3 regions of the Vagococcus carniphilus genome follow, and region 1 is predicted to be linked to each of the others. Evidence: riboswitches for the same ligand, from Rfam matches in the RefSeq annotation. Region 1 holds a riboswitch; each other region holds the start of a gene.
The links. A riboswitch is a leader RNA that binds a small molecule or an ion and turns the genes downstream of it on or off. The one in region 1 is predicted to bind cobalamin.
Positions count from the first base shown of each region.

Region 2: it holds a riboswitch for cobalamin, as region 1 does, so the genes downstream of both, H9L18_RS08230 (Ig-like domain-containing protein) here and H9L18_RS11630 (ECF transporter S component) in region 1, are expected to answer to the same signal.
Region 3: it holds a riboswitch for cobalamin, as region 1 does, so the genes downstream of both, H9L18_RS08235 (DUF4430 domain-containing protein) here and H9L18_RS11630 (ECF transporter S component) in region 1, are expected to answer to the same signal.

Region 1 is NZ_CP060720.1:2,391,135-2,401,579, reverse strand. Features, by position in the region: gene H9L18_RS11680 (acetaldehyde dehydrogenase (acetylating)) at 1-813, shown strand, start outside; gene eutM (ethanolamine utilization microcompartment protein EutM) at 872-1,150, shown strand; gene H9L18_RS11670 (hypothetical protein) at 1,238-1,876, shown strand; gene eutD (ethanolamine utilization phosphate acetyltransferase EutD) at 1,919-2,566, shown strand; gene H9L18_RS11660 (hypothetical protein) at 2,559-3,164, shown strand; gene H9L18_RS11655 (EutN/CcmL family microcompartment protein) at 3,167-3,439, shown strand; gene eutH (ethanolamine utilization protein EutH) at 3,485-4,594, shown strand; gene H9L18_RS11645 (cupin domain-containing protein) at 4,594-5,049, shown strand; gene eutJ (ethanolamine utilization protein EutJ) at 5,070-5,900, shown strand; gene H9L18_RS11635 (GNAT family N-acetyltransferase) at 5,925-6,386, shown strand; cobalamin riboswitch at 6,506-6,683, shown strand; gene H9L18_RS11630 (ECF transporter S component) at 6,827-7,342, shown strand; gene cobD (threonine-phosphate decarboxylase CobD) at 7,346-8,428, shown strand; gene H9L18_RS11620 (GHMP family kinase ATP-binding protein) at 8,409-9,287, shown strand; gene H9L18_RS11615 (cobyrinic acid a,c-diamide synthase CobB) at 9,289-10,445, shown strand, end outside.
Region 2 is NZ_CP060720.1:1,663,031-1,673,475, forward strand. Features, by position in the region: gene H9L18_RS08190 (GNAT family N-acetyltransferase) at 1-550, opposite strand, end outside; gene lepA (translation elongation factor 4) at 674-2,512, shown strand; gene H9L18_RS08200 (Abi family protein) at 2,679-3,530, opposite strand; gene H9L18_RS08205 (hypothetical protein) at 3,749-4,261, opposite strand; gene H9L18_RS08210 (GIY-YIG nuclease family protein) at 4,412-4,927, opposite strand; gene H9L18_RS08215 (hypothetical protein) at 4,941-5,924, opposite strand; gene H9L18_RS08220 (serine hydrolase) at 5,940-7,121, opposite strand; gene H9L18_RS08225 (hypothetical protein) at 7,293-8,276, opposite strand; cobalamin riboswitch at 8,676-8,880, shown strand; gene H9L18_RS08230 (Ig-like domain-containing protein) at 9,053-10,445, shown strand, end outside.
Region 3 is NZ_CP060720.1:1,674,774-1,685,218, reverse strand. Features, by position in the region: gene H9L18_RS08260 (hypothetical protein) at 1-232, shown strand, start outside; gene H9L18_RS08255 (hypothetical protein) at 229-600, shown strand; gene H9L18_RS08250 (Y-family DNA polymerase) at 603-1,916, shown strand; gene H9L18_RS08245 (SDR family oxidoreductase) at 1,950-2,633, opposite strand; gene H9L18_RS08240 (PH domain-containing protein) at 2,758-3,141, shown strand; gene H9L18_RS08235 (DUF4430 domain-containing protein) at 3,189-8,360, opposite strand; cobalamin riboswitch at 8,475-8,656, opposite strand; cobalamin riboswitch at 8,697-8,882, opposite strand; gene H9L18_RS08230 (Ig-like domain-containing protein) at 9,105-10,445, opposite strand, start outside.

The DNA.
Region 1 (10,445 bases):
AAAACAGCAAACATTTCAAAAGCTGTTAAACATATTATGGATTCAAAAACATTTGATAACGGAACAATCTGTGCTTCAGAACAATCTGTAGTAGTTGAAGAAGCAAGTAGACAAGCTGTTGTTGAAGAATTCAAAAAACAAAATGCTTACTTCTTAACAAAAGATGAAGCTCAAATTTTAGAAAAATTCATCATGCGTGCTAATGGAACAATGAACCCACAAATTGTTGGTAAATCAATTGAAGCAATTAGCAAATTAACAGGATTAACATTCCCACAAGGCACTCGCGTATTAATCGCTGAAGAAGAACGTGTTGGAATGAAAGTTCCTTATTCTAGAGAAAAATTAGCACCAATCTTAGCTTTCTATACAACAAAAACTTGGCAAGAAGCTTGCGAGTTATGTATTGAAATCTTGACAAATGAAGGTGCAGGACACACAATGGTAATTCATACAGAAGATGAAAACATTGTAAGAGAATTTGGTTTAAGAAAACCTGTTTCTCGTCTATTAGTTAACACTCCTGGTACTTTAGGTGGTATCGGTGCTTCAACTAACATTAACCCAGCCTTAACATTAGGTTGTGGAGCTGTTGGTGGAAGTTCAACATCTGATAACATCAGCCCAGAAAACTTATTCAACGTTCGTCGTGTTGCTTACGGTATGCGTGAGTTAGACGAATTACGTGGTGAAGATATTAACTTAGTTGAAAATTCTTCAACAGCTTGTTCAGTATCAACACCAACAGCAACATCAGCTTCTAAAGACGACTTAATCAATAAAATTGTTGAAGCCGTATTAGAAAAACTTTAAACTTGGTTTTAATTATATTAAAATAAATTATACATAAAATATTAGGAGGAACATTATTATGAACGCAAATGCATTAGGAATGATCGAAACAAAAGGTTTAGTAGGAGCTATCGAAGCAGCAGACGCTATGGTTAAAGCTGCTAACGTTACTTTAATTGGTAAAGAACAAGTAGGTGGCGGATTAGTAACAGTTATGGTTCGTGGTGATGTTGGTGCGGTTAAAGCTGCAACAGACGCTGGAGCAGCAGCTGCTGAACGTGTTGGAGAATTATTATCAGTTCACGTAATTCCTCGTCCTCATTCAGAAGTTGACGAAATCTTACCAAAAATTGGTTAATTAACAAACTAGTTTAAAAATAAAGAGTGTGAAAGGGTATATGTCTGTATGAATATACCCTTTTATCAAAGAAAAGGGTGTGTTATCGTGGCCGTTTTAACTGAAAGTGATGTTCGACGATTACTAAAAAAAGAGCATCTAACGGAAATGATAATAGCTAAAGGAACTATTGTAACGCCCTCTGCAAAAGGTTTTTTAACTGATCGAGGCATTAACGTTATCATCGAAGGTTCCCCTAAGCTACATCAAGAAGATACAACAACTAGCGAAGATGAATTACCAGTTGATGAGGTAACTAAAGTGACTGAAAAAGATAGTCAACCGGTTGAAACTTATCCACTTAAAAAAATTCGTATTCAATGGTCTCTTTTTAAACTAGAAGTTATAAAAACACAAAAAGCGTTAGAAAAACTTGAAAAAGAAAACTTAAAAGATGATCTTCAAATTGTTTTGAAAACAATCGATGATGTGTTGGAAAGTTTATCCCAGGGTAATTGGGTGAATACAAGTTATCTATCTCACGTAACAGAAACTGAAGAAATAGAGATTAATTTTGAAATGGAAGAAAGTTATTTAGAATTATCTCGTTTATCTCTTTTATGTGAAGATGTTTGTTGTGAAACAGTTACTCGTTTTAGTAATGGTTTTGGTGTTAGTTTAAGAGAAGACTTAGTAGAGCTTGAAACCAAGCTTCCTTTATATATTCAATCACTAATGAATAAGTAGTATTTCATGATTAAATAAATAAGGGAGGGATTCAGAGTGGAAATAGCAACTGGAGATATAAACGATATTGTTAGAGAAGTAGTTAGAAGAGTTCAATCCCAACTTGGTGTTGAAGTTGAAGCTATTGAAAGACATGTTCATCTATCTCGACAAGATATCGATGCTCTATTTGGAAAAGGCTACCAATTAACAAAAGCTAAAGATTTATCACAACCAAGTCAATTTATATGTAAAGAACGAATTAATCTAGTTGGACCTAAAGGCACCTTAAAAAATGTGATAATACTTGGACCAGAACGTCAAGAAACTCAAGTTGAGGTATCTGGAACAGATGCTCTAACGTTAGGAATTAAAGTTCCTGTTCGACAGAGTGGTCATATTTCTGAGACACCAGGTATTTTGATAATGAATGGTGTAAAAAGCTTGAGAATTTCAAAAGGTTTAATCATAGCTAAACGTCATGTTCATCTAACTTTAGAAGATGCGGAACGTTTTTGTGTAACCCATGGAGAAATTGTTCAAGTAAAAATCAATGGTGAAAGACCTCTGATTTTTGATGATGTGGTTATTCGTATCCACTCTAATTTTGCAACATTTATGCATATTGATTACGATGAAGCAAATGCATGTGGTTACAGAAAAGGTATTAGAGGAACAATTATTAAAAAAACAGGTGATAACCATGGATAACATTGAAGAATTAGTAAAATTAGTTACTCAAAAGGTTTTAGAAAAACTTGGTGAAGTTCCTGAAATTTTTGATGATTTAGCCAAACAAATAAAAGTTTACGGTAAGAAAACAGAAGAACTAGCTCTCTTTTTGAAAGAATATGATTATGTAGAAGGAGCTTCAATCGAAGCGAGTTCAGGTGTTGTACTAACTGAATTAACTCTAGAGAGATTAATCGGGATCTCCAATATGTTACCTACTACAGATGAAGACCGTGAAATTTTAGATGCGTTATTAAATAAGAAACCAGTCTTTGTACTAAATGGAGCAAAAGAATACGCGACTCTTTTGCAGGATAGTCCCTACGGTATGAAAGCTCATGTCAAGTCGTGTGAAGAACAATGGGTAAGATTTGGTGCACAATTTATTACCATCGAAACTAAATCAACTAAAACTAAGACAACTTCCAAAGCTTGGACTATGGAGTACTTACAAAAAGAAGTTGCTAAAGGTGTGACCGTTTTTGAAGTTGAAAAAGGAACGATTATTACACCATTAGCTAAAGATTATATAAGAGAACAACAATTGCAGCTAAATTATGCGAGAAAAGAGGAGTAATTATGTTAATTGGAAAAGTGTCAGGAAGTCTTTGGGCAACCCGTAAAAATGAACATTTAAATGGTTTGAAGTTTCTTTTGGTAGATATTGAAGATGAAACCAATGAAGAAACTATTAAAACAATTGTTGCAGCAGATACTGAAGGTGCTGGTTTTGGTGACTTAGTATTGGTGACAACAGGTGGATCAGCCCGAATTGCACTTGAATCTCCTGGCACTCCAGTTGATGCTGCGATTGTTGGAATTATTGATTCTGTCGAAAGAAACAATCAATAATGAAAAACATTAAAAAGTTAGAGGGATATTAGGAGGTAGCAATTGATGAGTATTAATGAAATTATTATGTATATTATTGCGTTCTTCATGGTTGTCGGGGGAATTGACTACTGTTTAGGAAACAAGTTTAAAATTGGACACCAGTTTGAAGAAGGAATCATGGCAATGGGTTCTCTAGCTCTATCTATGGTCGGGATTATCACATTAGCACCGATTTTAGCTAAAGTATTACAACCAATTGTTGTACCACTTTATACAGCATTAGGTGCTGACCCTGCTATGTTTGCTACAACACTTTTAGCAAATGATATGGGTGGTTACACGTTAGCAATGGAAATGGCTCAAACACCAGAAGCTGGTCTTTTTGCCGGAACTATTTTAGGTGCTATGATGGGTGCTACTATTGTATTTACAATTCCAGTATCATTAGGAATTATTCAAAAAGAAGATCACAAATATTTAGCAACGGGTGTTTTATCAGGTATGGTTACAATTCCTGTTGGGGCATTTGTTAGTGGTCTTATTGCTGGTTTTGATGTGATGATGATTGTTAAAAACTTGATTCCAATCGTAATCGTTGCTGTATTAGTTATGGTGGGATTACTGCTAGCTCCAGAAAAAATGATTAAAGGTTTTACTTACTTTGGTAAAGGTATTGTCATTGTTGCTATTATTGGTTTAATTTTAGGTGCTTTACAACAATTAGTAGGTATCACAGTTATTGAAGGAATTGCACCAGTTTCTGAAGGTATTGAAGTTGTCGGTGGTATTGCTTTAACACTTGCTGGAGCATTTGTATTGGTTGAAGTTATTACAAGAGTCTTCAAAAAACCATTATTAGGCTTAGGTAAAGTATTAGGAATTAACGAGACAGCAGCTGCTGGTTTAATTGCTACTTTAGCAAACAATATTGCTATGTTCCAAACAATGAAAGACATGGATGCACGTGGAAAAATCATTAACGTGGCATTTGCTGTATCAGCATCATTCGTATTAGGAGACCACTTAGGATTTACAGCTGGAGTGGCTAAAGAAATGATCTTCCCAATGATTGTTGGTAAATTAGTTGGAGGTATTACAGCTATTTTTGTAGCAATCTTTATTTCAAATAAAACAACTAAAAAAGAAGAAGTTGTTGCTGAGGTGAGTAAATAATGGATGAAAATCAAAAAAATATTATTGAAGATGTAGTTCGTCAAGTATTAATGGAAAAAATGTCTTCATTATCACAATTTACTAAAAATGTTGACCCAAGTGGTGTTTTATCTGTAAAATTGCCATTACTTGAAGTAGATGAAAATGATCGTTTAGATACGGGTACACCATCTGATGTGGTTTACTGTAAAGATTTAGTTACTTTAGAAGAAAGTCCTCGTTTAGGTTGTGGCCTAATGGTAATGAAAGATACAACTTTTGATTGGACTTTAGAGTATGATGAAGTAGACTATATTATAGAAGGAACATTAACTGTTATTGTTGATGGCCGTAAAATATCTGCTGGACCTGGAGAAATTTTATTTATTCCAAAAAGCAGTAGTATCCAATTCTCAGTTGAAGGAGACGCTAGATTCGTCTACGTTACCTACCCAGCTGACTGGGCATCACAATAAGAAGATTTTAGGAGGATATTATGGTTGATTTAAAAGACGTAAACAAAACATTAAAAGCATTTAATGATATTGTAAATACTAAAAAGCATAACCCATTTGATAAGAAAGGATCTTTGAAAGTAGGAGTCGATTTAGGAACGTCTTCAATCGTTTTAGCTATCCTAGATGAAGAAAATAATCCAGTATATGGAAGTTTTGAATTTGCTGAGGTTGTTCGAGATGGACTTGTAGTCAATTATATTGAGGCAGTTCAGATTGTGACTCGATTAGTTCAAGAAGCTGAAGAGGTTTTAGGTGTTGAATTAACTGAGGCAGCAACAGCAGTACCACCAGGAACTCTGGGAAACGATTATAAAGTAGTCTCTAACGTTTTAGAATCAGCAGGATTAACAGTGACAACTGTTGTTGATGAGCCATCAGCAGCAGCTTGTCTGCTTAATCTTGATAAAGGCGCAGTTATTGATGTGGGAGGCGGCACAACGGGAATTAGTATTATTGAAAATTTCAAAGCTGTTGAGACCATGGATGAACCAACAGGAGGCACACATATGTCTCTTGTTCTTGCAGGATATCATAAGGTATCTGTTAAAGAAGCGGAACTGATTAAACGAGATCGTGAACAAGAAAAGACGACTTTCATGATTATTAAACCAGTTGTTGATAAGATGGCTGATATTACAAAACAATTCTTATCAGAATATCCAGTTGAACCTTTGTTTGTTGTAGGAGGAGCTAGTTATTTTGATGAATTTGCTGCGGTTTTTTCTAAGTATTTAGGAAAAGACGTTAAACGTCCGGATTATCCACAGTTTGTTACACCTATTGGTATTGCTATAGCAAGCAAACAATAAGATAAGAGAAAAAGGTGAGCATGGATGATTTCAGAAGTAAAAAAAATTCCTGCTTCTCGATTAGAAGAATGTTTGGCGATTTTTAAAGACGACGAATTGAACAAAGCTTATAATGGTCAAGTTCTTGATTGGGTAAAAACTGGTATTAGAAAGAATGAGCTTTGGGGAGCCATCTCACAATCCGGGGAAATTATTGCTGTTATGTGGATTGAAGAGAATGGATTCTTTCACGAATACCCTTATTTAGCCTTAATTGGTGTTAAAAAAGAATATCAAGGTCAAGGGCTAGGCTCCTTTTTACTAAGAGTTTATGAAGCAATTGGTCGAAGTTTAAACAAATCAAAAATCACTTTAATGGTTGGCGATTTTAATTATCGAGCAAAAGAGTTATATGAAAGTGTTGGGTATAAAGAGATTGGAAAAGTCGAGTCTGCCTATATGCCAACAATTGCTGAATATATTATGATGAAAAAAATAGATAATTAGGTTTTTTGATTGGAGTTTGATAATAATTGAGAAAAAATTTCACAAAGTTCTAATTTATTATTGAAAAACTTGCCTAATTGTTATACCATTGATAATGTAGAAATTATTAATGTTCACATTTTAATTATTAATTTTTCAGCATTGGGGAATGAGGTGAAAAACCTCGACAGACCCATTCTACTGTAAAGCGGACATACTTCTTGTTATACCACTGTTAAAACTGTAATTGTTTTGGGAAGGTAAGAAGATATGGGTGATGCTAAGTCAGGATATCCAAGCTGAAAAGAAAAAATGATTCTATCGGGAAATTGTTTTTTGTTATCAGCTAGTTTTATATTAAAACTTATTCTTGCTGGTTTAACCATACAAAAACACAAAACATCAATCGATTGAATGATGGTTTGTGTTTTTTTTAATTTATTAAAAAAGGAGTAAGAAAAATGACAACAAAAACAAGAAAATTAACAATCGTAGCACTAATGATCGCACTTAGTATTCTAGGAGGAAACATTAAGATACTTGGATCGATTGCCCTGGACTCATTTCCTGCATTTTTATCAACTATTATTTTAGGTCCTGCGATGGGGATGGTAGTAGCTTTCTTTGGACACATGTTTTCTGCACTTTTTGCTGGCTTTCCAAGCACACTACCTGTCCATTTGATTATAGCAACCTTAATGATGGTTTGTATGTTTGTATACGGTTACATAAGGAACAAATGGAGCGACAGACCGGTACTATCAAAAGTCGCTTCGATTATAGCGGCATATCTAATTAATGTTCCTTTAGATTTACTAATCCTTTACCCAATTTTGAAACAATTGGTTTTCGTTTTGTTTGTACCGTTGACTATAGCAACATTAGTTAACTTATTTTTAACAGAAATTGTTTATGCTGTTTTACCAGAAAAAATCAAAAATTTTTCTATTGTTCAAAACAGTGGTAAGGGGAATTAAGTTATGGCAGGACTTCATGGGGGAAACATTAAAGAAATAGCTGAAATCTATCATTTATCTGAAAAGTCAATTATTGATTTTAGCGCCAACATTAATCCGTTAGGGTTATCAGAGAACTTATTAAAAGTGTTGAAAGAAAATACAGATCAAATTCTACATTATCCAGATTTAAGATACACAGAATTAAAAAAAGAAATTGCTAACTATCATTCATTAACGCCAGAGAATATTTTTTTAGGAAATGGAGCAGCTGAAGTTATCTATTCTTTGGCTAATATTTTAAAAAGTCAGCAGCTTCTAGTGTTGGCTCCAACTTTTTCAGAATACGAAGATGCATTTGCTCACCAAAAAACAAATATTGTGTATTTTAAAACAAAAGACAATGATTTTAAAGTAAATACAACTGATTTAATGATAAAAATCCAAGAAGAAAAGGTAGATACACTTTGTATATGTAATCCTAATAATCCTACTGGTACGATAATTGAAAAAGAAGAAATGATCAAACTTGCAAAATTTTGTCAAAACAATCAGATTTATTTGATTATAGATGAAGCTTTTATGGATTTTGTGGATGAAAAAGAATCTCTAACAACTGAGTTGAGAGGAAATGAGTATTTAGTTATTTTACGCTCATTAACAAAAATATTTGCCATTCCAGGTCTTCGGTTAGGCTATCTATTAACGGATAATTCTCATATGATGGATGACTTAGAAAGTAATGCTATTCCTTGGCGAATTAATTGCTTTGCTGATATGGCTGGTAGAGAGTCACTTAAAGATAAACAATATTTAGCTGAAACATTGAGCTATGTAGAAAAGGAACGCTTGTTTTTAGAGTCTTCATTAACTAAATTTACCGAATTAAAACTAGTTAAAAGTTCAGCCAATTTTATCTTTTTTGAATATCTATCAACTGTGGATTTACAAAAAGCATTGATAGAAATGAATATTTTAATTCGAGATTGTTCTAATTATAAAGGGCTTGATGGTAACTATTACCGAATAGCTGTTAGAACGCGTGAGGAAAATGAAAAATTAGTAGAAGCTCTAGAGAGGTATTTTTATGGCAAAAGTCATAGTTAGTTGTCCTGGAACATGTGGTGAATTAATTCAAGGGTATGTTGAAGATGAGTTTCGTCTAGTTAGTTGTGGCATAAATATGTTTTCTGTAGCGACAATCACAAGTGATCAAGGAGCAGTTAATCAAGCAGGTGAGAAATCAAGAAAAGCACTTGAGGCAACACTAGCTGATTTAGAGATATCTAGTGAGGATGAAGTAAAACTAAGTATCTCTTCATCTTTATCTGTGTCAAAAGGCATGGCAAGTAGTACGGCAGATATGGCAGCTAGCATATATGCAGCAAGTTTATATTATAAAAAACCAATGACGTTAGAAAAAATAGCTGGAATATGCACGTCAATTGAAGCAACTGACAGTAGTTTTTTTAATTCTTTAACGATGTTTGACTCAAGAGGTGCCAACTTCATTGAACAAACAGGCTGGCAGCCAAACTTTTATGTTTTGATGTTAGAACCAAAAGAAGAATTGAATACAGAGGCTTTTCATACTAAAGCAAATGACGAGCTTTTAAAAAAACAAGCTAAATCTTTTAGTAGAGTTCATAACCTTTATAGAGTAGCAGTCAAAGAAAAAAGTCTAGAAAAATTAGGACAAGCCGCACTAAAAAGTGCCAAGTTAAATCAAGAAATTTTACCTAAACCTTTCTTTGAAACAATAGTTGAATTAAGTGGCACGTTCAACTCTTGTATTGGTGTAAATGTTGCTCATAGTGGAACAGTAATCGGTATTTTACTAAGAGATTTAACTGAGGTAGAAACAATTAAACGGGTATTGGAAGATAATCAAGTGACAACTTATTATCAAAAATTGAAGGTATATAGCTCTTGTTATAAAGGACTCCAACAGCAAAAGGGTGGTTAGAATGAAAAAAATATTAATTGGAGCTGCTTCTAGTGGTTCAGGGAAAACAACATTTACTTTAGGCTTACTTGAAATTTTAAAAAGAAGAGGTCTTAATGTTCAACCTTTCAAGGTAGGACCTGATTATGTTGATACCAAGTATCATAGCCGCATAACTAAAAATCCATCTAGGAATTTAGACAGCTTTTTAGTTAGAGATAAAAAAGTTTTGAATTATTTATTTGAAAAGGCAGCATATGAATCAGATGTATCAGTCATTGAAGGAGTTATGGGATTATTTGATGGCTTTGGTATTGACAAGGATTCTTGTTCTAGTTCGTCAGTAGCCAAACAACTAGACTGTCCAGTAATCCTAGTGGTTAATGGGAAATCTGCTTCGACTTCAATTGCTGCTGTTGTTAAAGGTTTTGAAGAGTTTGATGAAGAGTTAAATATTATGGGAGTTGTTATTAATAATATTGCTTCTGAAAATCATTATTCTTTAGTAAAAGGCGCTATTGAAAAATACACGAGAACAAAGGTTTATGGTTATATTCCTAAAAATCCAGCGTTTGCTTTACCATCAAGACAACTAGGTTTAGTACCTGATAATGAAATAGATGATGTGATGGAAAAGATTCATTTGATTGCTGATTCAATTGAGAAAACAGTAGACATTGAAAGTTTACTAAATGACTTAGAAGACGTTCAAATGGAAAAACCAATTTATCCTTTTAAACAAAATAGAAAAGAGAAACCAATTAAATTAGCTATTGCTAAAGACGATGCTTTTCATTTTTATTATCCAGATAATTTAGAACTATTAGAAGATTGTGGCGTACAAATAACTTATTTTAGTCCGATGACAGATAAGCAATTACCTGAAGCAGATGCTTATTATTTTGGTGGAGGTTATCCAGAAGAATTTGCTGATGAACTATCACAAAATAGCGTCATGAGGGAAGCTATTTTTGAAGCTTTTGAAAACAACAAATTTATTCTTGCTGAGTGTGGCGGATTAATGTATCTGGGCGAAACGTTAAAAATTGAAGAGAAAGCGTTTCCGATGGTTGGAGTCTTTGAAGGTGAAAGTCAGATGACGTCTCGTTTAAAAAGATTTGGTTATTGTTACGGCATTTTAAAAGAGGACACTTTGGTTGGTAAAAAAGGTGAAAAAAT
Region 2 (10,445 bases), 730 kb from region 1:
ACACCACAAAAACATCTTCATGATTAATATCTTCTCGTTCAACGTAACCAGGAACATCAACACGTTTAGGTAATTGAGAATCTTTAATCTCAAAGGCAATTTTATCAGACATGATTTCCCAGCCTTTACGACGATAGTAGGGAATACTATAAGGGTATAGATAAGAAATCCACTGTTCATTATCACGCATTTTTTCAAGCCCAAGAGAAATTAAATCACTCATTAGACCAAAGTTTGTATATTCAGGGTAAGTTCCAACACCCGTTACCCCAGCCATCTTGTAAACCGTATCGTGAATGTTTACCTCACAAGGGTAGATAGCCAGTTGAGAAATCAGACGATCTTCATGGGTAAAGAAGCCGTAGACATCAGCTTCACGAAGGACAGGTCGTTTAGCTCGGATGATTTCAGATTCATCTTCATAACCACCTTCCTCAATATCAGAATCTGTTACTTGGAACACATAACGAAGTAATTCATTAAATTGCTTTAAGTGTTTCAGTTCAACTTTCTTCAAATACAGAGAATTTTTTAGTTCTTTTTTATCCATTATTTCACACCTCAAATTATTTTCATCCTTATTATAACAAAGACCTACTTAAAATACTTTAAAAACTGCTTAAAGCTTGGTATAATTAAAAATGCTGATTGAAAAGAAAGTAGGAGATTTTATATGAATTTTGAGGAAATGAAAAAAAGACAAGAATCTATTCGTAATTTCTCCATCATTGCACATATTGACCATGGAAAGTCGACATTAGCAGACCGCATTTTACAACAGACAGAAACTGTTTCTGATCGTGAGATGCAAGCTCAATTGTTGGACTCAATGGACTTGGAAAGAGAACGAGGCATTACAATTAAATTGAATGCAGTCGAACTAACGTATAATGCGAAAGATGGAAAAGAATATATTTTTCACCTAATTGACACGCCAGGGCACGTAGACTTCACATACGAAGTGTCCCGAAGTTTAGCTGCTTGTGAGGGAGCAATTTTAGTTGTAGATGCTGCCCAAGGAATTGAAGCGCAAACTTTAGCAAACGTTTATTTAGCCGTTGATAATGATTTAGAAATTTTACCAGTTATTAATAAAATTGATTTACCTGCCGCTGATCCTGAGAGAGTACGTGGCGAAATTGAAGAAGTTATTGGAATTGACGCAAGTGAAGCAGTTCTTGCTAGTGCCAAAGCTGGAATTGGGATTGAAGATATTTTAGAGCAAATCGTAGAATACGTACCAGCACCAACTGGAGACGTTGAAGCACCTCTAAAAGCGTTAATTTTTGACTCAGTTTATGATGCTTATCGTGGAGTTGTCTTAAACGTTCGTGTAATGGACGGCGTGGTAAAACCGGGAGATGTTATCCAGTTAATGCAAAATGGAAAAGAATACGAAGTAACAGAAGTAGGGATTTTCTCTCCAAAAGCTGTTTCTCGTGATTTCTTAATGGTAGGGGACGTAGGTTACGTTACTGCCAGCATTAAAAATATTCAAGACACTCAAGTTGGGGATACAATCACTTTAGCAAATAACCCAGCAACTGAAGCCTTAGAAGGTTATCGTAAAATGAATCCAATGGTTTATTGTGGACTTTATCCAATCGATACTTCTAAATATAACGATCTTCGTGAAGCTTTAGAAAAATTACAATTAAATGACTCTGCTTTAGAGTTTGAAGCTGAAACTTCTCAAGCACTAGGTTTTGGTTTCCGTTGTGGGTTCTTAGGTTTATTACATATGGACGTTATTCAAGAACGTTTAGAACGTGAATTTAACTTAGATTTAATTACAACAGCACCATCTGTAATTTATCATGTGAATAAAACTGATGGTACAACAGTTGTCGTTGATAACCCGGCTGAATTCCCAGAACCAAGTTCAATTGATTCTGTTGATGAGCCTTACGTAAAAGCACAAATTATGGTACCTAACGAATACGTTGGAGCTGTTATGGAGATTTCACAACGTAAACGTGGTGAATTCGTAACAATGGATTATTTAGATGATTACCGAGTAAATGTTGTCTACAATATTCCATTATCAGAAATTGTTTTCGACTTCTTTGATAGATTAAAATCAGGTACAAAAGGATATGCGTCCTTAGACTATGAATTAATTGGTTACCGACCAAGTAAGCTAGTTAAAATGGATATTCTTCTTAATACAGAAACAGTTGATGCGTTAAGCTTCATCGTTCATAAAGAATTTGCATATGAGCGCGGTAAAGCCATCGTCGACAAATTAAGAAAATTAATTCCAAGACAACAATTCGAAGTGCCTATCCAAGCAGCCATTGGAACTAAAATTGTGGCCCGTACTGACATTAAAGCTTTACGTAAAAACGTATTGGCAAAATGTTACGGTGGAGATGTTTCTCGTAAACGTAAACTTCTTGAAAAACAAAAAGAAGGTAAGAAACGTATGAAACAAATCGGCTCAGTAGAAGTCCCTCAGGAAGCATTTATGGCTGTTCTTAAGATGGACGAGGATGAAGGTAAGAAGAAATAACTGAATAAAAAAATACCCACTATTTACTACTATCATTAATTCATAGTAAATAGTGGGTATTTTTAATATCTCAACGTTTCGACATTAAGGTGCCAGTCATTAGGAAACCCCAATGATTCAAGAATATTGTTTATACTAATTGATGTTAACTGATTATCTAAAGTTTTTACTCTTTTTTAATAGTATTATGAAGAGTTGCGTACTGAACATTACTTAGAAAACATTGAAGAATAATGAAAACACTATATACATCCTTTCTATTATCGGAAGGTTGAACATCGTATTTTAAATGAATATCAGGATAATGTTTCAGATCTGCTTTGCATTTAAAATCTAACAATCGATTATTATGAGCACAAATATTTCTAACTTCTCTTATATTTTCTGTAAATGATAACATTATTTCAGGTGTAAAAGGGGAATTAATAACTGTTTTTTCAGATATAAAACTGCAAATATTTTTGGCTATTTTATTTTGTAAATCGGTAGGTAAGCTTTTTAACATTGAGTTTGTTTGCCCGAAATCTAAATAATCTATCAATACCCAAATTGGAACATCATTATGCGTTCTACAATAATGTCGAATAGAGTTTCCGTTATTCCTTTTTTTATTTTGATTTATTAAACTGCTTAATTTTGAAATAAGCCATCCTAACTCTAAAATTTTAGAAGTATCATAATTACTAGTATTTAAGTAAGCATATTGACAATTTGGATAAGCTTCTGAGAAACGATAAGCTAAGATACTTTTTAAATGTTTTTCAGCCTCAGTAATTGCTGTAAAAAAAGCTGTTTTCAATTCTTTATCAAAATAATGTAAATGAGTAATTTCATCAAATGAGGCGTTTGGTAAATACTTATTTATTTCTAAATCCATAAAGTATTTACTGTAACCATTAATTAAATTATAATAATTATTTGTCAGCAAATATTGTTTAGCCTTTTTATAGTCTTCAAATTGTAATCCGCGTTTATAAAGAATACCCAACTGACCGTCTAAATCTTCAAATTTTTTCAAACAAAAAAAAACCCATTCCAAAGAATGAAGGTTTTCCGCACTAGTCCCCGTAGAGATACTAGCACTTTCTCTTATCCTCATTCTATATGTTGTCTTTTATTTTTGCAACTAGTTTATTTTAAAAATTTATAAAAATTAAATAATAAGCATTTCTACATACCTATTATACGAACGTACATTCTGTTTGTAAAGTGTTTATACATATACTAAATTAAATTTTACTCTATAAACACAAACGTCGATGATTGTCCTTTCCCTGAGTCAATGATTATCTCTGTGTTACTAATAATGGTTAATTCAGTAGGTCTGCCATCTGTATCCAAATAAATAGTATTTGTTTCTTCATCATAAGAATGAACTTCAACAGGAATGTTGCGGTCTCCACCAGGGCCAACTGGGCGAGTAGTCCATGTTCCATCTTCATGAATTGTAAAATTATTATCCGTTTGCCAAACAGCCCAAGTTCCTTTTAATGAAAGCATTTTGTCATAAGCTACTTGCTTATTGTCAATCTCTTTTGTTTCTTCAGTAGAATTACCTTTAATTGTTTCTTCTTTTGTTGTGGCTACTGTTTTTTTATCTTTTTTCTCATCTTTGTTATTATTATTTAACGTCTTAATTTCTTCAAGAATTTGTTGTTCTTTTTTATTTGAGACACCTAAAAAATAGCCTCCTCCAAAGGCAATAATAATCAATAAAACAACAATAATACCACTTTTTTTATCACTCATTATTTTTCCTCCTAACTAACTTTTTCAATAAAGTCATTAAACTAATGATAACACCAAAATATAAAAAGTTTTAGTCACCACATCAGCATGTAATAACTAAAACTTTTTTTAAGTCGACTTCTTCAAAAATAAATTTATCTTACTGTGGAATCATTTACTTTTGTTTCCCTTATTTCTATTATATCCTTTTTCATATGCACCAAAAAATCGAATAGCATAACGTTCTAAATCATTTAAGTTACTAAATTCTGAATTTTCAAGAGCTATTGTCTGAATTGTAAATTGATCACCATATTTAAAATCAGCGTATACGTCGCCATTTCCTCGTCCTTTAAAATGATTACCAATTCTATCTAAGACCTTAATACTTTGTCCAACATAATATAAATCTTTTGTTTTATTATGTAATATGTATACTCCTGGAAAATTTTTAATATTTGCGTGTCTTGCTTTTTCATCGTACAATCGTTTATTTCTTATTAACATGAATTCTTCAGGGGTTAATTCAATTGAATTATTTGCTAAATCATTAATTTTAGAGTTTATTTTTTTAGCTTGTATTAGTTGGATTATTAATTTTAAAAAACTTATAGCTAATATTAAAAGGAATATGCGTATTAAATCTTTATTAAAAAGAAAGCTTTCCAGTATATCTGTTACATTCATTTTACAAGCCTCCTTAAAACTCAACTTCTTCAAAAACCAATTTTTCTTGATTATCGCTAGAATAGATTTTTTCACCATCATAGAGATAAATTGTTTTTTCTTTTATATCAGTTTCGGCATCTTTATGTGTAGTGGAAAAGCCATAGACAGCTTTTTTAGATTCATTATCAGTTGTTTTAAATGAGTTAAACTTCTTAATATCGACTAATTCAATTTGTTCAGAATCAGAAAATTTACGATTAAATAGTTGAATTAAGTCATTTGAATGATTTAATTCATAGTCGCCATTAGCTAATTGTTTCTTCTTTTTTTTAAGAGTTTCATTCACCTCAAGGGGTGTAACATTCAATTCTTTTGGAACTTCATCTATCTTTTCAGCCTTTAGAAAGTCACTATTCCCTAAATTGAATTCGAAAGCATCATTTTGAAAGACCGCACTTTTATAACCAGTATAATCAAACGTTTGATAATTATATTCCAGTGGAAGGGGAGAGAGGTTCTCTTTTCCTTCTTGATTTAGCGCATTATAATTTTGAACTGCATTTTTGTAGCTTAGAAAAATTGACTCATTTTCTTCTACAACATAACCACTTAAAAGTGCATAATTTTTAGCTTTCTTCTTTTGTAATTGATTCGAGCTATCTACATAATAATGAAAAGATGGACCGGTATCCAATACTCTTAGCTCAATAAACGTTCCATCACTATTTATTGTAATGATATTCTTACTTAAACCAGTCTCTTTTAAAATGTCACCTTCAAGTAGATAAGTAGCTACATACTTATTTGTGTCTTCAATAATTTTAGCAGGGGAGACATCCATTTTTGGTACTTTTAATCCCATTTTATTTAAAGTTATATCAGACTCATTGTAAAAGTAACTTATTTTTTTCTGAGGTTCTTGTGATGCGTTACTAACATCTTTTTTTACCTGACAACCAGTCAAAGCAATCAAGCTTATAGAGGTTAAAAATAGAATAATTTTTTTAGTTTGCATGCATTACTTCCTTTTCTATTTTAATTGAAGCACTTGATTGTCAACAATTTTAGCGATATCACCAATTGATTTTTCACTATAAGATTCATCATAACCACCAGTCATAATTGTCACAAAATAGGGTTTTTTAGTATCTTTAACAAGAGCAATATCATTACTTACAGCATACATTGGCATCCAGCCAGTTTTGTGGGCGACATCAACCCCAGGTAACCCAACTGCTACACCATCATCAAAAATACTTTGTTGCAACCAATTATATAGCGTGTTAATATTTTTACTCTTATCTTGGTGAGTGTATACATAATTCATTGCTTTAGTTAGAATTCGTGGGCTAGAAAAGGCTCTATTATTCGGTGAAGCACTATCTAAACGTCCTAAATAATTAATAAATTCTTGCTCACCAACGTAGTTTAATAGCATAACATACGCAATATTATCACTGTATCTAATTACTAATTCTGCTAATTTACCAACAGAGTACTGACCGCCAACAGGTTCAAACTGAATAATTCCTGTCCCATCAAGTTTAAAGTTAGCTGTATAAGTTAATTGAGTATTCAAATCAATTTTTTTCTCATCTATCAATGTCATTAAATAAGTAATGAATGGTAATTTAATACTACTTGCTGTTCGATTGATTTTATCGCCATTGTAACTATATGAAAATGATTGATCGACAGCTTCTGCGTAGATGCTAATATCTCCGCCTTTTTCTTTAACAAATTCCTGTAAATCTTTATCTAAATTCTCCTTAAAAGCTTCTTGTGTTAAAGTAGGCTTTCTTTTTTCTTCTCTTTGTTCTATATGAATTTCTCTAGGTTCAAGAATATCTTTTTCAATAAATCCTTTTTTAGGATCGCTAATAATTTCTACCCACTGATCTTGTCCTTGTACAGGTTTGACTTTGACAACCGTTCCAATAGGTAATGCGTCCTCGCTCAATTCTGTACCAGTTAGAGTAACTTTAGGATGTACTTCTTTAGTAACAACTTGAGCCTCATCAAAAACTGTTTTTTTCTCAGGTGTAGTTTCTTTTTTTTCAGCAAGAACTTCTTTAGATGCTGATATTTCTTTTCTTTTTTCTACCTTTTCAGGTACTGGTCCTGCAACACTCTTTACCTTTTTAATCGTGAGGAAGGAGACTACTATTAGGATACAAAACAAACTCAACAAAACAAATAACTTTTTCTTCATTTACCCACATCTTTCTTCTTGATTTTTATACCATCTTTTTTATTATAGGGGATAGAATAGCTTGTTTTCAATACTAGTTGTGATTTTTATAACTAAATTAAAGAAGAAAGCATAAAAAACTCCCTTTAAATAGAAGATAAACTTTCTACTTAAAGGGAGCTGACTTTTTAATTAAAATAGTTGAAATGTAGTTGACGTTTCATCATTTGAAAAATAGATATTTTGACCATCAAATAAGTAAACATTAGTTACTTTGTTTCCATTATTTGAAGAAGTTGTTGAAAAAGCATATTTTGCTTTTATATGATTTTCTTTTTCAGTTTCTACATTTTGATAACTCGTAATATCAAGTAATTTTACTTCATCGCTTGGAGCAGTTTGAGGGCTCATAAATTGAATAAAATCATTGATATTGTTAAACTCATAATGTTTTGATGCTAAATTTTCTTGAGATTTCTTTAAAAAATTATTTATTTCAAGAGGAGTTACAGTTAACTCTTTTGGTGTTTCTTTAGGGACAACTTTTACTAATCGAACAGAATCTCCATTAGCATTTATTTCAAAACCATCTTTAACAAAAAAAGATGTTTGAGCTTCGTTGTCATCTAGTAATTGGTAATGATAGTTTTGAGATAGAGGTGAAATTTTCTCTTCACCTTTTTGATCAATTGCTTTGTAAAAACTGATTGAGTCAGCATAGCTTAAAGACACTTGATTATTCTCTTTAACGACATAACCACTTAGTAACTCATAATTAATCGCATTTTTAGTATGTACTTTATTTTTTTTATCAACATAATAATGAGTAGTTGTTTTTTCTGAATTGTCCTTAAGTACTCTCAATTCAATAAAAGTTCCATCCTCATTAACTTTTAAAAGATTTTTATCCAGTGCTACATCTTTTTTGCTTTCCCATTGAAGAGAGTAGATACCAGAATATTCTTTTGTATTGTCTATCACGTTTTTAGGTGAGACATCTTTTTTAGCATATTTTGATTCTAGATTACTATCTTTTATTTCTTTTTCATTAAAGAAATAAATTGACTCCTTATCTTCATATGCCGAACTAGCTTTAGCTTCATTTTTAAAACTGCATCCACTTAAAGATACCGTAAAAATGAGTAAAGCAACTAAACTTACTGTACGCTTTTTCATATTCCACGTCCTTTATTTTTATTAAACTATTTTTAGAAATTACGTTGTACTCTTAAAAGTCTAAAAGAGATGCTTATTTTGTAAATTTCACGGTACTAGTTTGTCCACCTTCGTAAAATGAATATCAACTATTCTTTTTACGAATACTTCCACTATACTTATACATCATTTACCAAGAAATAAACAAGAATAAGCACTCGAGTTTTCATAACTTTTAATCTGTTTTTAATCATTCGCTTAGTGATAGCGCTTATTCATCAACTTTTTTTATTTTTATTATCTATAGAAGCAACTTTTTTCAAAACTATTTTCAATAAGTCTATTTTTATAAAAAAAGAGAGTTTATTTGTAAAATAACTTTTTTCACAATCTTAAATGGGTGACGAACCCCCTCAAAATAGAGTACAATACAATAACGGTGCTTTTTTTATTTTTAAGCACAATGAATAAAACGTATTGGTAACGGGAAAGAGGTGTAATTCCTCTACAGACCTACCTACTGTGAAGCAGATGAAACCAATGAAACCACGGAAGAGATTCTTCTGGAAGGTTTGGGAGTAAGAAGAAGCTAAGTCAGGAGACCGACCATTTTTCGTTTTTCTAACTTTTTGTAGGAGAAAAGTGATAAGAGCAACTTTTTTGTTGAATCCTTAAAACTACCTTTTACAAAGAGGTAGTTTTTTTATTTTGATTTGTAGGAGGAGGATAAAGTTAGAGTTTTTTTGTTATGTCGCATGATGTGCGATTATTATTGTTTTTAGGGAAGGAAAGAGAAAATGAATAAAAAAATGAATTCAAAGTTTTTTAATTTATTGTTAGTGGTTTCGATGGTTTTATCTACTTTTGTTGGTATTCCATTCCAAGCTTTGGCAACAGAGAACACTGCTGTTAGTGTTGAAGAAAAAAGTAGTGAAGATGATTTAAGTCTAGGGTCTGGTTACCTAGGTGTACAAACAGAAGCAGCTGTTTATGATGATTTTACAAATGATATTTGGTTACAATACCAACAAAAAACGTTGAATGTTGATGAAACAGTTGATTTAAGACCTTGGCGTGTTGAACAAATTGTTTCAAATAATGTTGCAAACGATGTGGCTAGACCAAATTTCCATTTTGAAATTATTTCTGGTGATAGTGTTACTTTAAGTGATACTGAAAGCACTGAAAAAACACAAGTTAAAGCCGTTAAGCCTGGTACAAGTGTGGTTCAAGTGACTTATGACGCTCTAACTTATAAAGATAAAACATGGGGAGCAATCTCACCTGTTAATACAGGATACGCTGTCTTTGTTGTTGGTCAAGATGGACAATCTAAAATAACATTAAGTGATGAATTAATGAATTGGCGCCATTATGACACTATTTATTACTCAGAAGGAGAAACAACACCGTATTCATTTACAGTAAATGCGACAGATGCTGAATCGACTCGTGTTTTAGTAAACGGTAATGAAATTGAAGGTAATGATGGAGAATTTACTGCTGATTTAGAAAATAGAAGCAATATCATTAGTGTAGAAGCTACTGATAAAGAAGGTCGTATTTCTTCATTACATAGAGTAGTTGACGCACGTTTTATTGAAGTGAATGTTGAAAATAAAACAAATCCTGACGAAGATTTTGTTGTTGGTGATACTGCCAAAGTTAGTTTTAAAGGTATCAATCTACCAGTTTTCAAATTAGCAACTATCTATAATCCAGCTCCAAATGCTTGGGGCGGAAAAGGCTCATTTGTAGAATATAAAAATAATAAATCAGAAGAATTTAAAGGACGTTCTGGTCAATACGATTTAGCGACAAAAAATTCTTTTGACGTTGAACTCAAAGAGGCTGGAGATCATACTTTTACTAGTCCAAATGGTATTTTTACTAGTTGGTGGGGATCTAAATTAGGTAGTGATTTAGCGGCTTCAGGACCTGGAGAACCTAATTTAAATGCTGATATGCTAGAAGGCTACTTCTCTAAAATGCCTGATTTTACTATTTCTGTTGACGAAATAGTGGTTCAAACAGAGATTAAACTTGCTAAAAGTGAATTAGAGTTAACGACAGGGGATAGCGAATTAGTTGAAGCTGTTGTTAAACCAGAAAATAAAGCAAAAAGATTAGTTTGGTCAAGTTCTGATAAAGAAGTAGCAACTGTTGATAAAACTGGTAAAATTACAGCGG
Region 3 (10,445 bases), 720 kb from region 1:
TAAGCTTCTCACCTTGTATCCTGATAAACTGCTTCGTTTTACTTTAGTAACAGAAGAAGAAAATATTAATTGCCTAGTAGCGAATAAAGACATTATTCATCAATTATTATTTTTAAATAATGGCAAGGTTGAAGTTGCTTTATTTGGCCACTACAATACCAGAAAACAAATGGTTGTTGAGAAATTAATGATTAGGCACTCGATTGATTTAAAAAAGGAGCAAAGCTTATGATGAAATTAAATCAGTACTACGATGATCGAGGTGTCAAAAAATATATGGGCTTTTATTTATCCGAGCACACAAGAGAATTAGAATTAGAAAAAAAAGAAGCTAACCGAATTAATTTTGGTCTAGAGACAATGACTTTAACTGAAGTAGCTGAGGTGATTGAAATAGCCTTAACAAAAGATTTACCTGTTTTAATTCAACCTAATATAAAGACAATAGATGGACGAGGATTCAACGACAATATTGTGGGGAAAATATTAGGATTTAGTGGTGATTTAATTTATGTTAATGAGCTATGCATTAGTATCAATTTGATTCGTCATATTGCTATTTCAGAGAATGTTAAGTGGTATGTTAGAAGCGAGGGATAAGTATGTATGGTAGTGGTTATCAACAATATTTTGATTACAGCGATGAAAAAGTTGATGATATTCTTTGTATTGATATGAAGTCGTTTTATGCTTCTGTTGAGTGTATTGAGAGAGGATTAGATCCACTCAAGGCGTTATTAGTCGTCATGAGTGGTAGCGATTCTCCAGGAGGTTTAGCATTAGCGACTTCCCCTAAAGCTAAAGAATTATTAGGAATTGACAATGTAACGAGAAATTTTCAAATCCCGTATCATAAAGACTTGCATATTGTACCTCCACGAATGAATTTATATATTAAAAAAAATGTTGAAATTAATAATATTTTTAGGCGTTATGTAGCAGATGAAGATATTTTAATCTATTCCATTGATGAAACCTTTGTACGTGTAAAAGCATCAAAGAAATTATTTAACCTCTCCCCTTATCAATTTGCCGAAAGGTTTAAACACGATATACAGAAAGAAACACGTTTGCCATGTACAATTGGAATTGGAGATAACATGCTTTTAAGTAAGTTAGCACTAGATAATGCCGCTAAACATGCCCCTAGTATGATTGCAACATGGCATTATCAAGATGTTCCTAATACAGTTTGGCAGATAAAAAATATGACTGATTTTTGGGGAATTAACCGACGAACAGAAAAAAGACTAAACAATAAAGGGATTTATTCGATTTATGATTTAGCTCACCATGACTTTTTTGAAATGAAAGAATCAATGGGAGTTATGGGACAACAATTAATTGCCCATGCTTGGGGAATTGATCGAAGTAATATCTCAGAGGTTTATCAACCAAAGTCTAAAAGTATAGGCAACAGCCAAGTTTTAATGAAAGATTATGTAAAAGTAAATGAAACAAAAATTGTCCTTAGAGAAATAGCAGAGCAAGTAGCAACAAGACTTAGAAAAAAAGGATACCAAACAAATTGCGTACACTTATCTGTCGGTTATTCTAGGAGTGAACCAACACCAGGATTTAGTCGCCAGATGTCTATTCCAAAAACAAATTCTTCTAAAAAACTTGCTAGTTATTGCTTACTTTTATTTGACAAATTCTATGACGGCAGTGCTGTACGGAATCTGTCTGTTAATTACTCCAAACTATCAGATGGAGATATCCTTCAATTAAATTTATTTGAACAACCTGAAGAATTAGTCAGCCAAAAAATATTGGATGAAACAATAGATGGCATTAGAGAAAAATATGGTTTTGATGCTATTTATCATGCAAGTAGCCGATTAGAAGGCGCAACAGCTATTAATCGAAGTCATTTAGTTGGAGGACATGCTGGTGGTATGGATGGTTTAACTTAGTAAAAATAGAAAAGAACCTTTTTAGGCTCTTCTCTATTTTTTACTTTTAATAACAATTTCAGAAGGAATTAATTTTTGAGTGGTACTAGCAATAATAGTCTTAGCTACATCATCAGGTGTCATAAATGTGTTCGTTTTACTTTCATCAAAAATACCATCCCAGAACTCAGTTTGCATGCCACCCATGTAGACACCACAGACAAAAACATTGGTTGCTTTTGTTTCAACAATCAAACTTTCCGTGAAGCCTCGCACGCCAAACTTACTCGCACAATACACAGATTCTGTCGCTTTCCCTTCAAGGCCTGCTGTAGAGATGATATTGACAATAGCTCCTTGATTGTTATTTTTCATTTGAGGCAATACTTCTTGAGTAGAAAAAATAGTTCCTTTAAGATTAGTATCGATCATTGCATGAACAGCAGACTCATTAAGTGATTCAGCTAAATCAAATACACCTAAACCGGCACTGTTGATTAAGATATCAACCTCCCCTACTTCTTTTTTTATTTGATTGAAAGTCCGGCTCACTTCTTCTTTAATACTAACATCAACAAGATAGTAACTAGATTTATTTTTTAAGGATTTACTTACTTGGATTAGCTTGTCTTCTGTTCTACCAAGAAGACAAACATAATAACCCATCGCATCATATTGTTTAGCTAAAGAAGCTCCTAGACCACTTCCAGCACCTGTAATGGCTACTATTTTTTTCAATTAAAGGACCTCATTTCTTAGGTTAGATAAACTAATTTGCTTACCACTCTATTTTAACATATGGCAATGGGGCTTCTTCTTTTAATGTGTTAAAATAGTTATATAATTTGAAAGGAGCATGACAATGGGATTATTTGATGGCTTATTGGGAAACGCAAGTGAGGTTAAACATAGTAATGTTGAAAAAGAATTGGCAAGTATTTTAATTCCTGATGAACAAATTGATTTAGCTTTTAAATTAGTTCGTGATTTAATTGTATTTACCAATTTAAGATTGATTATCGTTGATAAACAAGGAATGTCAGGCAAAAAAACGGAATACAAATCAATTCCTTATGGGAGCATTTCAAGATTTAGTGTAGAAACATCAGGGCATTTTGATTTAGAATCAGAATTAAAAATATGGATTTCTAGTGGTATTGAACCAGCTGAAGTTCTTCAATTTAGAAAAGATAGCAATGTGACAACCATTCAGCAAGCTCTAGCTATGGCCGTATTAAATAATTAAAAAGCAAAAGACGACTAGGATAATTTTCCTAATCGTCTTTTTTTGATCTATTTTACAGCATTTTGGTTAACGTATCCGTGCCAGTTTCCTTTATTGTCATATAAAGAATAGTAGATTTCACCATTGAAATGACGATATTTTCCTCTAGCAGTAAATGTTTTTCCGAATAAATTACTTGTTGATTGGCGTTTTTTCCAATTAAAGTTAGACCAAGTATTATAACCTTTTTTATTGATAGTTACTTTACGACCATCTCTAATATAAGTGCCTTGTTTGCCATCAGCTACTTTAGCTGCGTTAGCATTAATATAACCTTGCCACTCGCCTTTATTGTTGTAAAGAGAGTAATAAGTTGCTCCATTCATATGTTCATATCTTCCACGAACTTGGAATGTTTCATTTAACACATTTTTACTTGAGTTACGTTTTTTCCAGTTAAAATTAGACCAAATGTCATAGTTACCTTTAGAAATTGTTACATAACGGCCGTCGCTAATATAAGCACCTTGTTTGCCGTCTGCTACTTTAGTTGCGTTAGCATTGATATAACCTTGCCATTCACCTTTATCATTATAAAGAGAGTAGTAAGTTGCTCCATTCATGTGTTTGTAGCGACCACGTGCTTGGAATGTTTGGTTTAATAAATCTCCACTAAAGTTACGTTTTTTCCAGCCGAAGTTAGACCAGATATCATAATTACCTTTAGTAATAGTCACATAGCGACCATCTTTAATATAAGCACCTTGTTTACCATCACCAACATTAACAGCTTTTTCATTAATATAACCATGCCATTTACCATTGTTATCATATAATGATAAGTAAGTTGAACCATTTTCATGTTTATATTTACCTCTTGCTTGGTAAGTTTCACCTACTAATTTATCTGAGCTGTTACGTTTTTTCCAATTAAAGTTAGACCAAGTATTGTAACCTTTTTTGTTAATAGTTACATAACGACCATCTTTAATGTAGTCTCCTTGAGGTGATTTTTCACCTGGAGTTAATTCTTTATCAGTTTTAACTTTATCAAGTTTAGTATTTGTTTCTTTAACGATACCATCAACTGATACTTTATCAGTAGCTTTTTCAATGTTATCTGTTGCTTCTTTTAAAATATTATTGATTTCGTCTTGTTCTGCTTTACGATAATCTTTAAGGTTTTTGTATTCGTTTAAAGCTTTAATCGCTACTTCTTTATGAGCTTTTAATTCTTTTTCAGAACTTTCGTTACCTTTAAGTTCTTTTAATTTATCTTCTGCTTTAGTTAATGTTTCTAAATTTAAAACATTAGCTTGTGCCTCTGTTGATAATTTATCAAAGGCTTGACGAGCATTTTTAATTGCAGATTCGCTTGCTAACGTTACTTCGCCAATATTATTAATTAAATCAACAACTGGTTGAGCTTCTTCTAATAATTTAACTTGTTTATTTGCATTTTCTAAAAATTCTAAATTAGATACAAAGACTCTAGATGCTTCAGGTAAGGCATTATATAATGCTAGAGCTTTTGCAACTGCTTCCTTATCGTTTAAAGAAATAGTTTCAGACAAGTTTTCGATAGCTTCATTTACAGCATCAATAGTTGAAACTAATTCTTCAACTGTTTTTTCAGCTGCAGCCAATGTTTCTAAGTTAGTTACCAACACTTTTTGTTCTTCAGTCAAAGCATCGAATAATTGACGGGCTAATTCTACTTGAGCTTTATTAGCCATCGTAGGTGTTCCTAATTGGTCAATTGTATCAATAACAGTTTTAGTTGCTTTTTTATTTTCTTGCTCTTTTACTAAATTACTGTAAGTTTCTTTAGCTGTTTCCAATGCATCATGATTTGATACAAGTTTTTGAGCTGCTTCTGTTAATTCATCATATGCTTGAGCTGCTTTAGAAATAGCTGGTTCACTTGCAAGTGTTACTTCACCAATTGAAGAAATTAATTCTTCAACTTTTTTAGCAGCATCTTTGTTTTGAGCGTCTAATTTAAGAGCTTTTAATTGATTTTCTTTTTCTTCAAGTTGTACATGAAGAATAATAAATAATTGACCTTTGTCTTTTACTTGATCAAGAGCTCCTCGAGCTTCTTTGATAGCTTCTTCTTTTTCAAGAGTCACATCACCAATAGCTCTAATTAAGCGTTGAGCTTTAGCTAAATCACTTTCTTTTCCAGCTTCAGGATCAAATTTTCCATCTATGATTCGAGGGTCAGTTTGATAGTCTTCAACATAGAACCATGTGATTTGGTCTCCATCTTCAATCATTTGATCCGCAGGCATTAAATCGACAATAACACCGTTGACAGCATACATCCAGCCACTGCTTGGGCCATGTTCTTTATGTGTTAATGTAACCCCCGATGGATTAGTAATACTTGAGATATAATTTGATCCGACAAAAGTATATCCATTGTCATCCATTGCCTTTTTGAATACATCAAATACAGAAGTATATTCATCTCCTTCACCAGTTGTAGTTAACCAGTTAGTATAAGAAGCATTCTCTTTTTCTCCAATCATTGAGAAGCTTACTTTTCTTTTTTCTTCAGGTTTAGGATTTTCTCCATTTTTACCTTTAACAACTAAATCAACAGAAACAGGTTGACGGTATAATTTTTGTAAGTCTTTATTATCAGGATATTGTTTAGCGTATTTTCCTAATACAGAACTTGATAAAACACTTTTGACTGTTACTTTAACATCATGTTCTGGTTTAGTTAAAAATAAGCTCTCATGTTGAAGAACAGCATTATTACTTGAATGGAATTTATCCCATTGTTCAGAAGGTCTTGTTTCATCGATGCTTACTGGAACAATTCCTCTATTTTTTAAATCTTTAGAATCATATACCCAATTAAGAGTTTTACCATCTTCGTTGAATGACACTTGTTGGAACGTGTTTAATCGTTCAGTAATGTTAGTTGCATCACTATTACCAGCTTTATTTAAACCATTGAAATAGTTAGCTTTAGCAGCATCCATCAATTTAACTTCATCATCAATTTCTTTTTGTGTTAAAGGTTGAATCATTATATCAAATGTTTTGCTAGCTGAAAGAGTCGAATTACGATCATTCATTGTAACAGTAAATGAAGCTTTTTTAGCAGGTTCACCTGGTAATGGTCGTAAGACATTTAGACGATAACCCGTTACGGTTAATACATCTGGTGTATCACTTACAGCTTTAAATTGATATAAATGACTTAAGGGAACACCTGTACCTTTTGGATTTGGTAAACCAATATCATTTACAACTTGTTCAGGATTTATTTTTTCTTTTGTAACACTGTCAGTCATTTTATCAAACGTATAATGTTCATCCATTAAAGATTGGATTTCATCTTTGCTACCAGCACCAAGCCCTTTGATTGTCACTTCGATTTCTTTTGAAATAATTAAGTCTGGTTGTCCACCGGGAACTTGATTATTTTTGACAGAAGCAGTTAATAATACTTTTTGGTCTTTTTCATCACGTTTTATTTTACCAATAAATGGGTTGTACATATTGTTGGAATTACCAGTTTGTAAGCTGTTATCAATTTTTAATAACTCGGAATTTGAAGATCCCCAGCTAACTTCTCCCCATCTCTTATTATCAATATATTTTGGTAATAAGAGATTTTTATCAAATTTTTCAGTAGATTCATTATCTCCTTTGATACTTTCAAGAGATAGTTGATCAAGAATCTCTTCTTGAGTAATTTTTTCTAGTTTATCTCTATTCCAATGAATAACAGCATTTGATTTTGGGGCAAATTCAACAACTGCTCCATCTTTAGTTAATTCATATACAACAGCAACACTTCTAAATCTCATTCCATCAGATTCATTAGGATTTTTGTAGTAATAGTGAACTGTTCCATCTTTGGCAATATATTCTTCATTTGATGTACTTTTTACACTAACTTTTATGTCTGGAAAACCTTTATCTAAAAAACCTTTTTCAACCATAGCGTTTATGTTAGTATCTTGTCCAAAAACAGGAGTATATTTAAAGTAGCTGGTATTTAAAGCTAAAATTGCTTTATTCAGATATTCTTCAGCTTTTTTTACTTTCTCCTCATCAATAGGTTCTTCTTTTGAACGATTTAATTGTGAAGTTAATTTAACAGAACCATCTTTAGCTAAGTTAAATTTAGCAGACTCAGGAATAGAAACTTGGAAATCAGAACCATCAAATTCATTGATTTGAGTAGTTGCTTCTTCAGTATCGAAATTCTCTTTTAACCCATCAAAATTATTATTAGAATTAAAATACTTATCCTTTTCTAAAGGATCTTTTGAATTAATTAAGCTATCAATTGCTGTAGGTTGTTCTGCGGAAACTGTCCCAAAATTTATTGAATTGATAAATACATCTTTAATGTCAGCATTACTAGCTGCGGTATTATTATAAAATCCAATAAGCCCAGCGATTCTAGCAAACTTACTATTTGACGTCACTTTACCATAATTGATGTTATTAGCAATAGTTGAAGAACTTTTTGAATCCCAAGTACCAACAAGTCCACCTACTCTTGTTTGTTTAGAGAGATTTGTTCCTAAAACATTACCATAGTTTATATTCCCAATAATATCTCCCGAATTATTTGTTCCGGTAATTCCACCAATATGTTGAGTAGTTGACGTATTAGATTGACCATTTACTTCTCCTGAAAACTCAGTGTTTTTGATAATGCCACCAAGTGTATTTTGTCCAGCAATTCCTCCCATACTTTTTGTATTAGTAGAAGAAACGTTTACTGAACTAGAAACGTTGTCAATAACTCCATTTTCAGCATTCCACGGGGTCACAGAACCAGTTCCGTTACCACTTATTGTGCTAATACTTCCATCAATAGAAAAATTAGCGATTGTGCCTTCATTCTTTCCAAAAAAACCTTGCCAGCCAGTAGCGTCTTCTATTTTAAAACCTTTAATTTCAAAGTTATTTCCATTGAAATTACCTTTAAAACTACTTGATCCAATAGGACTCCAATCTTTATTTTCTAAATCTATATCTTTCGTTAATACAGCATCTAGCGTTTTGCCTGAATTAACCTCTTTAGCAAACCATGCTAATTCTTCAGCACTACCAATTTGATAGACGTCACCAACTTGTATAGGTTCTTTAACGTCATCTACTCCATCCCAAGCAAATGCTCCTGTTCCCCCTAATAATAAAGCTGATGAACATACCAATAAACTTAATGATAATTTTGTTTTTTTCTTAAAATTAATTTTCAATTATATTCCTCCCTTATTCTGATAAAACAACTACTTTTTATTCCCTCCCCAATAAAAAAACACCTCAAAAAAGGTGTTTTGTCGTTAATTGAAAATTTACACCCATAGATAATTTTCACGTTCTATTAAAAAACAGATATCCTGACTCAATTTCATCCTTGATCAAGCCTTCCCAATTTCTCAGTGGCATATATGATCTCGTCAATTTTACAGTAGCTAGGGGCTGTAAAGGATTTTCACCTTTTTCTCTGTTTATGTTAAAAAATAAAAAAAGCACCCTAAAAAAGGGTGCTTTGGTACACAGAAATAAAAAAAGACTTCTCACCCTCAGATATCTTTTTGTTAAAAAATAAAGCAGATATTCTGGCTCAACTTCATCCTCATTCAAACCTTCCCAAACATAAAAATGTTCAGTGGTATCCATGAATTCGTCCGTCTCACAGTAGCTAGGGGCTGCAAAGGGGTTACACCTTTTTCCCTGTCTTTATTTTCAGTAAATTAACATTATTATATAGTAAACGTTTCCTCAAAACAATAAAATTGCTCCATTTAATACCTTATACAGTGGTTTTTTGAACCTATTTTGAATTGGATCAATATCTAATACAGCAAAAAAATGTTTCGAACTAATTAAAATATCCTCTGATTTTATGCCATGACAAAAAATGCAACTATTCATTGGAAAATCCCTCATTTCTATTTATAAAAAAAGACTGAGACCTAAGCCTCAATCTTTATAATTAATTATTTTACAGCATTTTTATTAACATAACCATGCCACTTGCCATTATTGTCATACAATGAATAGTAAGTATCTCCATTGTAATGACTGTATCTACCTTTAGCTGTAAATTTTTTGCCCATCATATTAGTTGTTGAGCTACGTTTTTTCCAGTTAAAGTTAGACCAAGTGTTATAACCTTTTTTATTAATTGTTACCTTACGGCCATCTTTAATGTAGGCACCTTGTTTACCGTCTGCTATTTTAGTAGCGTTAGCATTGATATACCCTTGCCACTTGCCTTTACTGTCATATAAAGATAAGTAAGTAGAACCGTTAAAGTGTTTATATCTTCCACGAGCTTGGAATGTTTGGTTTAAAATATTTTTACTCATTCCACGTTTTTTCCAATTAAAGTTAGACCAAGTTTCATAGTTGCTCTTTGAAATTGTTACAAAACGGCCGTCGCTGATATAAGCGCCTTGCTTACCATCTCCAACTTTTACGGCATCCGTATTGATATAACCGAACCATTTACCTTTGTTGTCATATAATGATAGATATGTACCACCATTAAAGTGTTTATATTTTCCGCGAGCTTGGAATGTTTCATTTAACAAGTTAGAACTTGTGTCGCGTTTCTTCCAACCAAAGTTAGACCAAGTACTGTAACCTTTTTTATTAATTGTTACAAAACGGCCATCACTGATATAAGCACCTTGTTTACCATCTCCAGCTTTTACAGCTGATTCATTAATATACCCATGCCAGTTACCTTTACTATCAAATAAAGATAAGTATGTAGCACCATTTTTATGGTTGTACTTACCTCTTGCTTCGTAAGTTTCACCTACAAGTTTGTCTGTGTTATTACGTTTTTTCCAATTAAAATTAGACCAAGTATTATAACCTTTTTTAGTGATTGTTACATAGCGACCATCTTTAATATAAGCGCCCTGTGGATTCTTTTCACCATCTGTTAATTCTTTTTCAGTTTTAACAGTATCTAATTTAGCTTTAGTGTCTTTAACGATAGCATCAACACCAGCTTTGTCAGCTGCTTTATCAACGTTACCATTAGCGTCTTTAAGAATAGCGTTAATTTCATCTTGTTGTGCTTTACGGTAATCTTTAAGATCTTTGTACTCAGCTAAAGATTTTTTAGAAGTGTCTTTATGTGCTTGTAATTCTTTAGCAGCAGCTTCTTTTTCAGCGTCTGTTAATTCTTTATCCGTTTTAACAGCATCTAATTTAGTTTTAGTCTCTTTAACGATAACATTAACACCAGCTTTGTCAGTTGCTTTATCGATTTTACCATTAGCATCTTTAAGAATAGCATTAATTTCATCTTGTTGTGCTTTACG